4 regions of the Chryseobacterium sp. 22532 genome follow, and region 4 is predicted to be linked to each of the others. Evidence: riboswitches for the same ligand, from Rfam matches in the RefSeq annotation. Region 4 holds a riboswitch; each other region holds the start of a gene.
The links. A riboswitch is a leader RNA that binds a small molecule or an ion and turns the genes downstream of it on or off. The one in region 4 is predicted to bind cobalamin.
Positions count from the first base shown of each region.

Region 1: it holds a riboswitch for cobalamin, as region 4 does, so the genes downstream of both, ACTJIV_RS17460 (TonB-dependent receptor plug domain-containing protein) here and ACTJIV_RS17940 (acyl-CoA thioesterase) in region 4, are expected to answer to the same signal.
Region 2: it holds a riboswitch for cobalamin, as region 4 does, so the genes downstream of both, metE (5-methyltetrahydropteroyltriglutamate--homocysteine S-methyltransferase) here and ACTJIV_RS17940 (acyl-CoA thioesterase) in region 4, are expected to answer to the same signal.
Region 3: it holds a riboswitch for cobalamin, as region 4 does, so the genes downstream of both, ACTJIV_RS03025 (TonB-dependent receptor plug domain-containing protein) here and ACTJIV_RS17940 (acyl-CoA thioesterase) in region 4, are expected to answer to the same signal.

Region 1 covers NZ_JBQENJ010000006.1:262,158-265,299, forward strand. Annotated here, with positions in the region: gene ACTJIV_RS17460 (TonB-dependent receptor plug domain-containing protein) at 1-1,460, opposite strand, end outside; cobalamin riboswitch at 1,492-1,666, opposite strand; gene ACTJIV_RS17465 (cytidine deaminase) at 2,014-2,496, opposite strand; gene namA (NADPH dehydrogenase NamA) at 2,595-3,142, shown strand, end outside.
Region 2 covers NZ_JBQENJ010000002.1:663,730-666,871, reverse strand. Annotated here, with positions in the region: gene ACTJIV_RS07215 (carboxymuconolactone decarboxylase family protein) at 24-488, shown strand; gene ACTJIV_RS07210 (Lrp/AsnC family transcriptional regulator) at 547-1,008, opposite strand; cobalamin riboswitch at 1,163-1,348, shown strand; gene metE (5-methyltetrahydropteroyltriglutamate--homocysteine S-methyltransferase) at 1,524-3,142, shown strand, end outside.
Region 3 covers NZ_JBQENJ010000001.1:644,488-647,629, forward strand. Annotated here, with positions in the region: gene ACTJIV_RS03020 (transporter) at 1-710, shown strand, start outside; cobalamin riboswitch at 903-1,088, shown strand; gene ACTJIV_RS03025 (TonB-dependent receptor plug domain-containing protein) at 1,255-3,142, shown strand, end outside.
Region 4 covers NZ_JBQENJ010000006.1:363,867-367,008, reverse strand. Annotated here, with positions in the region: gene ACTJIV_RS17950 (GEVED domain-containing protein) at 1-288, opposite strand, end outside; gene ACTJIV_RS17945 (hypothetical protein) at 521-1,318, shown strand; cobalamin riboswitch at 1,371-1,549, shown strand; gene ACTJIV_RS17940 (acyl-CoA thioesterase) at 1,667-2,050, shown strand; gene ACTJIV_RS17935 (HD domain-containing protein) at 2,203-2,793, opposite strand; gene ACTJIV_RS17930 (XAC2610-related protein) at 2,804-3,142, opposite strand, start outside.

The DNA of each region.
Region 1 (3,142 bases), 100 kb from region 4:
TTAACCTGTGATTCCAATCCGTAAGATTCAACTTTATACGTATTCACAGGTGCCCAGTATCCATAGGGAGTAGGTAACCAGTTGATGAGATTTTTGATGTCCATATAATAAGGACTCAATGTAATTTTAAAATCTCCTAAGCTGAACTCATGGCTCATGTCAATATTCGTGGATGTTTCAGGAAGCAAATCCAGATTTCCTCCTGGCTGCCAGTAAAGATCATTAAAAGAAGGATATCTGAAGTTTCTTGAAAAACTGGCTCCCATACGATACCATTGTAAAGCATCCCATTTTCCCGAAAAAGAATACAGAAGCGGAGAAGAGATATCCTCCACAAAATCCTTCTTGATCCCGGCTTCAAAACGAAGCTCCTTCGTGGCAAAATACCTGATTAAGCCGGATAGGGAACCTACATTTCTGCTGATGACCCCAATTCCGGATTGATAACCTTCCCCTTTATTCACCTGAAATTCCCCGATAGCATTGATGTTGATCTTTGGAGTGATGAAATAGTTGAAATCATTTTTGAAAATATAATTTTTTCCCTCTGCACCGCTTGCTTTAGGCTGGTTAAGATCCGAAAAATACTGAAAATTATCTTCCGTATAAGCTGCTTTTAAGCTGTTTGAAAGATTACTTTTATTGATATCCCATGCGATCAGGCTTCTTAAAGTCTGCGCGTTATATTTTGTTCTGTTTCCGATTTGTTCAAAAACAGGATAATGCTGTGATGCATCGAACATCTGGTTCTGCCATGAAATAGTCTGGTGATCAGCAATTTTATAAGAAGCTCCGATGTTAACTGAAGTATTGTAATATCTGCCGTTAACATTATAAAATCCCGTACTTCCTACAACAAATTCAGGAACTTTATAATCATTCTGACTCGTTAAATAGCTCCCGGAAACTTTAACGCTTAATTTATCATTGCTGAATGAAGCTTGCAGAAAATTATTATAAGTATCAAAAGAGCCCGCCTCCGAATAAACAGAACCTTTGAAGCCCCTGTTGAAATCCAAAATATTATTTAAATGAATACTTCCTCCAATAGCTCCGCTGCCATAAACAACACTTCCGCCACCCGCTTTTATATCAATCTGATCATATCCGAAAAGTGGAATATTATTCACATCTCCCTGCCCCAAAAAGCTGGAATTTATGTTGATTCCGTTCCACACAAAAGCGGTCTGCTGAGCTGTTGTTCCCCTGAATGAAGGAGAAGAAACCGCCCCACGGCCATTTTCTTTCACATAAATAGAAGACTGAAAGCGTAAAAGTTCAGAAAGATTGGCTGAGTTTTTTTCGAGATCTTTTGGAGTGATCGTACGTACCGGATGGAAAAGCTTTACCTTGCTCATCTGGCTGTCGAAAATATAAATGGTGTCAACCGCCTTCTCCTGTCCGAAGAGAAAGCTGCCGTAAGACGAACAAAGTAGTAATAAAGACCTTTTTATATCCATACTATTTTACTTTTCCTCCGAAAGTAATACGTTTTTAGTTATAATTTTGGCAGGTCTCCTGACTTTCGCTTTCTGCACCTTCCCGTTTGAACAGTGGTTTTTTACAGAAATCTTATTGCGATTTACAGTTGCGGGGACAGTCTGGGAGTTACACCCAATTCCCTATTATTTCCAAAATGCTGGAAACCAAAATTTTTGCAAAGATAACTTTTTAAAATTATTGCGCAAAAAAGACAAAAAGTCAATTGTGAGTGGTTATTTGTGAATAGTGAATAGTGAATAGTGAATAGTGAATAGTGAATTTTGCTTCGCAGGGAAATTTTTAAAAAGTATAAATGATCATTAATGAACATGACAGTACAAAATTGAAAATAATTCTTAAATTAACAATTCATTTGTAAAATAAAATTGACCATTGACAAAAGTATGGTATTTGAAATCTTGATTCTTGGTTCTTGGTTTTTGATTCTTAAAACTTTAATTCACCATTCACTTGCGAAGCAAAATTCACTATTCACATCAACCAAAATTTCCTGTTCACAAAATTTCACCTTTACAAAAACGATGAATCAAAATAGAAAGGCAGCAAATCCTTAATAGAATGAACCTTTACCACTTCATCATTCATGCTTGAAAAATAAAGGATGATGTTTTCGTTCTGTTTCGTTTCATATTCTATCAGGCTTTGCCTGCAGGCTCCACAAGGTGGAATCGGAGGATTTTTCTCATGAAATTCCTTAGGCCCCCCAACGACAAAGATCTTTTTCACCTTGACATCCGGAAAATTGGCTGCCACCCAGAAAAGAGTCGTTCTTTCTGCACATAACCCCGATGGATAGGCTGCATTCTCCTGATTGTTGCCGGAATAAATTTCACCGTTTTCCAGTAAGACGGCACATCCTACAAGGAAATTCGAATAGGGCGCATAAGCATTTTCACGGGCTTGTATTGCTCTTTCAAATAAAGTTTTTTCTATATCGTTCAGCTCACTGCTGTTTTTAAAATGCTCGTAACTGATCTGTATGTCTTTTTTCATATATTAGTAAGACTAAAAAGGGGGCCAAATTTACTTCTTTTTCATCACTTCGACAATGTTTTTTTTATTCATCATTAAATTGAAAATCAAAAAGTAAAATGTTATACACACCAGTAAAATTTAGAAATATAGAATTGAAAAATAGATGGGTAATGTCTCCCATGTGTATGTATTCATGCGAAAATGGATTGGCTAATGATTTCCATTTTGTACACTACGGAAGCAGATCTCAGGGCGGGACCGGACTTATCATGGTTGAAGCCACCGGAGTAGAGCCTCGTGGAAGAATTACCAACCACTGTATGGGTATCTGGAATGATGAGCAGGCAGAAGAACTTAAGAAAATTGTTGATTTTGTCCATTCCCGTTCAGAAAGTAAAATAGGGATTCAGCTTGCCCACGCCGGAAGAAAAGGTTCCACATGGAATAACCTGCAGATTCCTGTTGAAGAAGGTTGGGAAACCGTTGCACCTAGTCCTATTCCTTATCATCCTACTGAAAGGATTCCGCATGTTCTGACTGCTGACGAGATTAAGGAACAGGTACAGAATTTTAAAGAAGCAGCAAAAAGAGCTGTAAAAGCCGGTTTTGATATGATAGAAATTCACAGTGCACACGGATACCTTATCCACCAGTTTTTATCACC
Region 2 (3,142 bases), on a different contig from region 4:
ACAGAAATTTGACATAAAAAAATATGACAACAATTGAATTTTCAGACAATGGAAATACACCATTTGAAAAACTTATTGGCCATAACCCTGAAATACTATACCACTGGAACAGACTTGAAGAGACTTTCTTTAAAAATATAAGTTTAGACTCTGATTTACTGGAACAGATCCGAAGAACACTTGCATTTGGCAATGGCTGTGAATACTGCATGGTAAAAGGCGGAAGACCCGATTTCAGCAAGTCAGATCTTAAAATTTCCGTAGCTGTAAGCTTCGCAGAGCTATTCTCTAAAAATCACCGTTCCATACTCAAGAGCCATTTCAGCATGTTGAGAGAATTCTTTTCCGAAAAAGAAATTTCGGAGCTCTGCACCTTTATCAGTTTCATCAGTGCTTCCCAAAAACTGGGGAAAATATTTAATCTGACTGAAGAATATCAACAAAATGCAGTAGTGAGAATGGAGCAGTTAATTTTATTTAAAGATTGAAAAAATTAATGATTTAAAAAATTATAATGGCAGTATCCTATGGGTGCTGCTTTTATTTTTAAATACTTACTCCGTGAATATTTTTAACCTCGGCCATCACAAAAGTGCTGTGTGCACTTCCTATAGAATCTAATGAACCCAGCGTATTGAACACAAAGTCCTGGTAATGTTTCATATCTCTTACCTGAACTTTCAGGAGAAAATCGAAATCTCCTGAAATATTATAGCATTCAGCAATTTCATCAATCTGTAAGATATCTTCAACAAACTGATTTCCTACAGAACGGTCATGGATTTTAAGTTTAATCTGGCAAAAAACAGTAAACCCACGGTTCAGCTTCTCTGCTTCCAGTACAGCTGCATAATGCTTGATATATCCTTCCTGCTCAAGTCTTTTCATCCGTTCGAAAACAGGTGAAGGTGAAAGATTGACTTCTTTTGCAATCTCTTTTACAGTCAATTTAGCATTCTTTTGCAGGATTCTGAGCAATTGAAGATCCCTTTCGTCAAGTCTTTCCACAGAATAATATTCTTTTTGAGGTTATGTTTTTCAAATTTACAGAATTTTTAACTTTAAAATAAGACCAAAACAAAATAATATTCCTAATTTTTACAAATTAACCAATCAATTCACTTTAATCAATACCTTTGACATAGATTTTGTTCTTTAACATACTTCATCAAACAGAAGAGGTTTTACATAACGTAGATTAATAGGGAATCGTGTGAGAATCATGAGCTGTCGCGCAACTGTAAGTAACACAACAATGGTTTTTATCCAAGTATATCCACTGCCAGAAGCGGGAAGGATGATAAAAACTGTTACAAGTCAGGAGACCTGCCTATTCTGAATTGACAATGCTTTCGCGGTCTGAAGCTTCAGCTCATATAGATGATACTTTGAACGTCCCTGCATTACCGGGAAATTACGTCCTCACTGTATCCATTTATATCCTAAAATTCTTTCCAAACAGCATTGCGGAGCATCTAAAAGAGCCTTTAAAATCCTAATTGTCTAATTTAAAGTTTAAAAACATGCAAACGCACATTCTTGGCAGCCCGCGTATTGGCCGCCACAGAGAACTCAAAAAAGCCTGCGAACAGTATTGGTCAGGCAAAACATCATTAAACGAATTACTGGAAACCGGGAAAACCATTAGCCGGCAGAACTGGAAAATGCAGCAGGAAGCAGGAATTGACCTTATTCCCTGCAATGACTTTTCTTATTATGATCAGGTTTTGGACATGACTCTAGTTGTGGGAGCAATTCCCGAACGCTATAAAGAAATTGCCTCAAGAGCATCCAATTCTGAGCTTGATCTATATTTTGGCATGGCAAGAGGCTACCAGAAAGACGGCCTTGACATTACCGCCATGGAAATGACAAAATGGTTTGATACCAATTACCATTACATCGTTCCTGAATTTCAGAAGAACCAGCAGTTCGGATTATTTTCCAAAAAGATCATCAGTGAATTCATCAGCGCAAAAGAAGCCGGAATAAATGCCAAGCCCGTGATATTAGGTCCTCTTACCTATCTTCTTCTGGGAAAAGAGAAAGAAGACGGGTTTGATAAACTGGACCTCATAGAAAATCTGCTTCCGGTATATATCGAAATTTTAAAAGAACTGGAAAACCATGGTGCCACATGGATTCAGCTTGATGAACCTTTTTTAGGTCTGGATCTTACTGAAAAAGCAAGAGAAATCTACCCATCTGTTTATGCTGAAATCAGAAAACAGTTCCCGAATCTTACATTTATTCTTGCTACTTATTTTGAAGGTTTAAAAGACAACCTTTCATTAGCAGCTTCACTTCCTGTAGATGTCCTGCATATCGATCTGGTACGATGTCCTGAACAGCTGGATGAAGTTTTACGTACCATTCCTCAAACATTGAGTCTATCCTTAGGTATTGTAGATGGGCGGAACATCTGGAAAAATAATTTTGAAAGATCTTTAGGCTTTATAGAAAAAGCGGTCAGCACCATTGGTTCAGACAGGGTTTTCATTGCCCCTTCATGTTCTCTGCTTCACTCTCCTTTTGATCTTGAACTGGAGACGAATGAAGAAACATTATCTCCTGAAATTAAGCAATGGATGGCTTTTGCCAAACAAAAAGTTGATGAAATTGTTACCTTGAAAAAGCTTGCTTCCGGAAATGCAGATTACCTGGCTCTGCAACAGTATGCCGAAAATAAAAAAGCAATTGACACCCGTAAAATCTCAGCTTTGATCCACAATCAGGAAGTAAAAGACCGTACGGATGTAACAACTGAAGATGATGCAAAGAGAAACAGTCCGTTCAGCATAAGGAAAGAAGAGCAGCAAAAAGTTTTACAGCTTCCCTTATTTCCTACGACAACGATTGGCTCTTTTCCTCAAACTAAGGAAGTAAGGACATGGAGATCAAAATTTAAAAAAGGGGAACTGACCGCTGAACAATATGATGATCTTCTTAAAAAAGAGACAGAAAGAACCATCCGCTGGCAGGAAGAGATAGGTATTGATGTGCTGGTTCACGGGGAATTTGAACGTAATGATATGGTAGAATATTTCGGGGAACAGCTTTCCGGATTTGCTTTTACTCAAAACGGATGGGTTCAGAGCTACGGCAGCCGATGCGTAAAACCTCCGGTGATTTATGGTGACGT
Region 3 (3,142 bases), on a different contig from region 4:
TTGTAAAAGATCTTACACAGGATCAGTATTTCAATACCCTGCAGGTTTGGGGAAAAATTCCATTGACAGAAAAGCTGAGTGTATACGCTAGCCTGCCATTTCATTTTCATGAGAAGAGAACAATTCAGGGCGATATCAACATTAATGGAATCGGAGATCTGAACCTGATGGGAATTTACCGGATCCTCAGTTCCAAAGATCATTTCCATCAGCTCAACGGTGGTTTGGGGGTGAAAATTCCTTTGGGAAAATTTGATGAAAAAGGAGCTTCAGGAGTCAATCCAAGTTTTCAACTGGGAACGGGAAGCTGGGACTACCAGGCTGCTTTGAACTATAAGTTTCAAAAGAATAAGCTGGCTGTGCTGATCAACACAGATTACACCGTAAAAACAGAAAACAAAAAGAATTACCGTTTCGGAAACCAGTGGAATTATGCCGCAACAGCTTTTTATCAGCTTGCAGGAAATGAAAAAGCTATTTTCTCTGCCAAAGCCGGACTTCAGGGCGAAGTCTATGATAAAAACAAACAGTTTGATGAGGTATTGCCTAATACAGCAGGAAGCGCTTTATATGGAAAGCTTGGTTTTGAGGCTTCGTATAAAAAGTTCAGCCTGGGTGGAGAAGTCATGCTGCCTGCTTATTCCAATCTGGCAAGCGGGGACATTGAAGCAAAATCCAGGTTCAGTGTTTTTATCAATTTTGGAATTTAATATAATGGCCAAAGCCACCAGGTACAGATTGTTCAATCTTTAGTCTCGTAAAAATTTCAAACTTTAATCTAAAAAACAGGTGGCTGAGATTCCCGAGCCACCTGTTTTTAATACATCTTCTTAATATTTTCTGTTTTTCATAGTGTTGAGAATTAATTTATTATGCCGTTATTGCATATATTAAGTTATTTTCTATCTTTGCCGCAATCTGGTGCGCTGTAAAAAGCACTTAAAAGGGAACCTGGTGAAAATCCGGGACAGACCCGCTGCTGTAAGCTCCACATCAAAGTTTTTGAAGAGTATATCCACTGTTTTTTTTATGGGAAGGATTTCAAAAACGGAGTAAGTCAGAAGACCTGCCAGAAGATAAACGTTTGATGCTTTCGTGGAATAAAGCTTAGGACAACAATGATTCTGTGCAGTAACAGCTGCGCTTTATCTTTGCTATCTTATATCCATTAGCGTCAGCATTATTCTCAATGAGCTAATGGTCAGAAAATGTACTGCTTCACAGTTTAAAAAAGGAGTTATCACATTATTTGTGATGGCATCTCAACTTATATTCTCTCAATCCGGAGACACCATCCGGGAAAAAACCATCCTCCCGATTCAGCTTTACAAAAAAGATTTTAAAGAAATCCTTCCTGCCCAGATCCTGTCCGGCGAACAGCTGGAAAGACTGAACAGTCAGTCGGTGGCCGATGCCTTACGGTATTTTTCGGGAGTTCAGATCAAAGACTATGGCGGAATGGGCGGCCTGAAAACTGTCAATATCCGTAGTATGGGAAGCCAGCATGTGGGTGTTTTCTATGACGGTATCCAGCTGGGAAATGTTCAGAACGGAATCGTGGATCTTGGAAAGTTTTCACTGGATGATCTTGAAGCCATTTCTTTATACAACGGCCAAAAAAGTGAAATTTTTCAGCCGGCAAAGGATTTCGGATCTTCCGGATCGATTTATCTTCAGCCTAAAATACCAGTTTTTAAAGGGAATCAGAAGACCAACTTAACGGTGAAGCTGAAATTAGGCTCCATCAGTTTATTTAATCCTTCCTTCCGTGTGGAACAGAAGCTTTCAGAGAGAATTTCGGCAAGTTTCAGCTCGGAATTTGTACAAAGCGATGGATTGTATAAGTATAAATACGAAAAGAAAAATTCTGACGGATCTGTTGCCAATGATACCATTGCAAGAAGATATGATTCCTACATCCGGGCGAAACGTTTTGAAGGTGCCTTAAACGGGACCATTAATGATGGAAGTTGGAGCGTACGCGGCTACGGCTATATTTCCGATCGTGGAGTTCCCACAGCCATTGTTAATAATAATTTCACACCTAAAGGTCAGCAAATGCTGGATGAGAGCTATTTTGTCCAGGCCAGTTTCCGTAAAAAGCTGTTCCCAAAATTTGAAACTCAGTTCAAAGCAAAATTTGCGTATGATTACACCCGGTTTTTAGATACGGTGAATGTAGCAACAACGGTTCTTCCGATAGATAATTCGTATGTTCAGAGAGAGCTTTATTTTTCCAATTCCAATCTCTATTCTATTAATCAAAACTGGGATGTAAGTGCGAGTTTTGACTTTCAGTATAATAATCTGAATGCCAGTCTGAGAGATTTTTCATATCCTACACGATATACTTCGCTCGTTTCTTTTGCCACGACCTATCAATGGAACCGTTTTAAGTTTTTGGGAAGTATTCTTGGAACTTTTGTTCATGAAAACGTAAAAATGAATGCGAAGTCTCCTGATAAAACCGAATGGACCCCTTCCGCTTTCCTGAGCTATCAGCCTTTTGAATCCAAAGATCTTACCGTAAGGGCTTTCTACAAAAGAGTATTCAGAATGCCTACTTTCAATGATCTGTATTACACCATGATCGGGAATGTCATGCTGAAACCTGAATACACGAATCAGTACGATGCAGGTTTTACCTACGAGAAGCTCTTTGACCATCAATTTTTTAAAGGAATCTATGTGAAAGTGGATGGCTATTATAATGAAGTTGAGAACAAGATTATCGCTGTTCCTACCACCAATCTTTTCAGATGGATGATGGTGAATTTAGGTGAAGTGAAAATCATCGGGGCAGACGTGAATGTGCAGGCTGAATTTGACATTAATAAATTGAAACTGAAACCTTTGGTAAGCTATACCTATCAGCGTGCCGGGGACTATACTGATAAAAGTGACGATTATTACGGTGACCAGATCTCCTATGTGCCGTGGCATGCATTGACCTTTACCCTAATGGCAGACTATAAAGACTGGAGTTTCAATTACAGTTTTATGTACACCGGAGAACGCTATGATGCCCAGCTGAATAATATCAAAGCCAATTATCTCCAGCCATGGTACACGCATGATTTATCCGTTCAGAAAAAATTCAACTGGCATTCTCACCAGATTAAAGCCGGTTTTGAGGTCAACA
Region 4 (3,142 bases):
TCCCAGACAGGGTGTGAGATTATCCAGATCAGCAGAAGTGGCCCCGGCAGGAATATTCATCGAGAGCCATACCGCAGATGTTGAGGCCCTCCATTTCACGGTATAGCCTGTAGCTCCGGGTATAGGATCCCAGGTGATATGTGCAGAAGTAAAACTAATATTGGAAGCTGCTAAATTCATCGGAACAGTAAAGGCAGATTCTGCGCACATATTGTCTATTCTACTGGCTGCCTGAAATTGTACTGCACCTGAAAAAAGCAGAAGCATAAAAAGTAGCTTTTTGATCATATTTATTTGTTTATGGATTTTCGTTTGAAAAATAGTTTAAATTATTTACATATTATTAAATTTTAATTAATAAATACTCCATCTGAAACGTTTTACACAAAAAAAATATTATTTTCTGATCAGATAATAACTTTTTTAGAACATATTGATCATTTTAATCAAATACTGTTATATTTTACTGATCAAAAAAACATTTAATTTATATATTTGAGGGATCAAAAATTTTCATCAAATGATTTCCATAAACAAAGCATTGTACCTCTCCGCTTTCAGCCTTTTTTCTTTGGCATTTGTCAAGGGACAGAATAAGGTTCCTTTTGGTGTTGTAAAAGCTGAAGAAGGCTACGCCAACGTGCGCGTCCATAAGGATGACTACAGAAAAATCGTAGACAAGATCCGGATGCGTAAAGGGGATGTATTTGTTTATGTAAAACCTGCACCCGGAGAAACGGAATGGGTATGGATTAAATATCCTGAAAAGCAGGATGAGGAAAAACCTTTTGTAAGATATGAGAATCTTGAGAAGGAAGGGATGGTAAATAAAGGGCGTATTGCCTTTATCGACCAGCTTCCTCAGTTTACACCTTCTAAATCCAAGAACGGGAAATCACTAATCTTCACAGACAACAGCAATCCAAAAATACCGACTTCACAAAGAACCAAGGTGGTTATTGACGTTTATCCGTCCAATGCCGGTTACAGAAAGCAGGAAAAAGATACGGATGGAAAGATCCTTACTATAGATAAAGTAAAGCCATGGGGAATTAAAGACGGGCTTCCGGAAGGGATGACAGAGATTAAGTCCATCAGAGTACAACAGCCGGGAAGAGGTTCTGTTTTTGTAAGGGAAGCTATTAAAAATATGTTCCAGCCTACCATGGATTTCAATAATGTCGGAGTAACGGCTCTTGACAATGATCACATTTATCTTTATATGATCAATGGCTCGGGTGAAAACAGATATGTCACACTTTGGACCATCAAGGAAGGAAAGGTAATGAGCCAGATTATTTACAATAGTCCGGAATAATTGTCGTTTTTCGCAGTAATATTCTTATTTTTGCCCTGAAAAAGTTTAACGCTAATTCATCACAGAAATTGGTTCTGCTTAACGCAGATTAAAAGGGAACCGTGTGAAAATCACGGACTGTCGCGCAACTGTAAGTAACTGAAGTCTTTATCAAGGATCCACTGTGCAGGGCACGGGAAGGAGATAAAAGATGTTACAAGTCAGGAGACCTGCCTATTTCTTTAAACAAGAAACTTTCGCGATTTGAAGTTTATTGATCTGATGGACTGCTTCAGGGATTCTCCATGATTCCTGTCACTGTTCTGTTATTTTGATATTATTTCATTTCGCATTAATTAATAATGAAATATGACTACAGAAGAAAGAATTGCAGCATCCGAGACCAGAATTTTTAAAGCGGTTTTTCCCAACACTACCAATCACTATGACACTCTTTTCGGAGGTACTGCCATGCAGCTGATGGATGAAGTAGCTTTTATCACTGCAACGCGTTTTGCAAGAAAAAGAGTGGTAACTGTAAGCAGCGATAAGATCGATTTTAAAAAGCCTATCCCTGCAGGAACCATTGTAGAGCTGATCGGAAAAGTTGACTATGTCGGAAAAACCAGCATGAAAGTGAATGTAGAAATCTATACGGAGCAAATGTACTCGTATGAAAGAGAAAGAGCCATCGTGGGTGATTTCACTTTTGTAGCGATTGATGAGTTTAAAAAACCGATAAGAATAATGTAAAGAATAAGTTTCGGGCGGCCTTTGGCCGCCCGAAACCCTTTATAAGGTACAAAAAAATTGTATTTGTAAAATTGTATTATTCTGATAAGTGAAACGCTCTTGTTTATCTTAAAAAACAGCAGTTTTAATTTTAATTTTTTTTTGCGATAAATCTACCGAACAACCTTGTCAGTATCCAAGCTTCTGATCAGTAATGTCTCAAAGGCCTCTCCCATCTCATCCGATGCCCTCCTAATAGCATTTTCCAGCATATTTCTGATCTGCTTTTCAGTCACACCGGCTTCCGTCCAGCTTCTTCCTGAAGTGTGTGAATTTAAGATAAACGGCATAATACGGTCAATGGCGCAGGCAAAAATAGCGTCCGGTGTTTTTTCTTCCTCAAATTCAAGCCATAATTCAAAGAACTCGGTACGCAAAGGTTCATCAAGGATTCCAAAGATTTTCTGCGCTGAAACCTTTTCCCTTTCGAATTTTCCTACCATCGCCTGTTCATCAAAAAGGAAAGTATCTCCTGCTTCTATTTCCACTAAATCATGAATGGAAAGCATTCTTATGACCCTTAAAAGATCAATATCTGCACGGTTTTTAGCATACGGATAAAGGATCTGCGCCAAAATAATGATCTGCCATGAGTGTTCGGCCGTATTTTCCCTTCTGGAATCATCGGCATTGTAATTTCTTCTCTGTACGTTTTTCAGGGCATCCACTGCCAGGATAAAATCGATCTCCTTTTGTATTTTCATTTCTTTTTTATTATTTGGATGATTTTCTAACGATCCATTTATTATTAATCTTTTCCCTAACAGTCACTTTCGTTTTTTCATCACTGAAATCACTGATTTTTTCGTAAACCAGATCCAATCCTTTGTTGGGAATCACCTGATATTCGTAGGTGTAATGTAGAGATGCGCCGGATCTGGCATAAGTGGTCAATCGTTTCCGTTTGGAATCTACATCAAACATTCCCTGATAGGAGCTGGCAATTTCAGTAAGTTCTTTACTCAGAACAAATTGTTTCTTTGTGGAATTAAATACATACACATCAAAAGAAGCACTGCCATAGTTTCCGCCACTGCCGTTTCTTATGGCTAC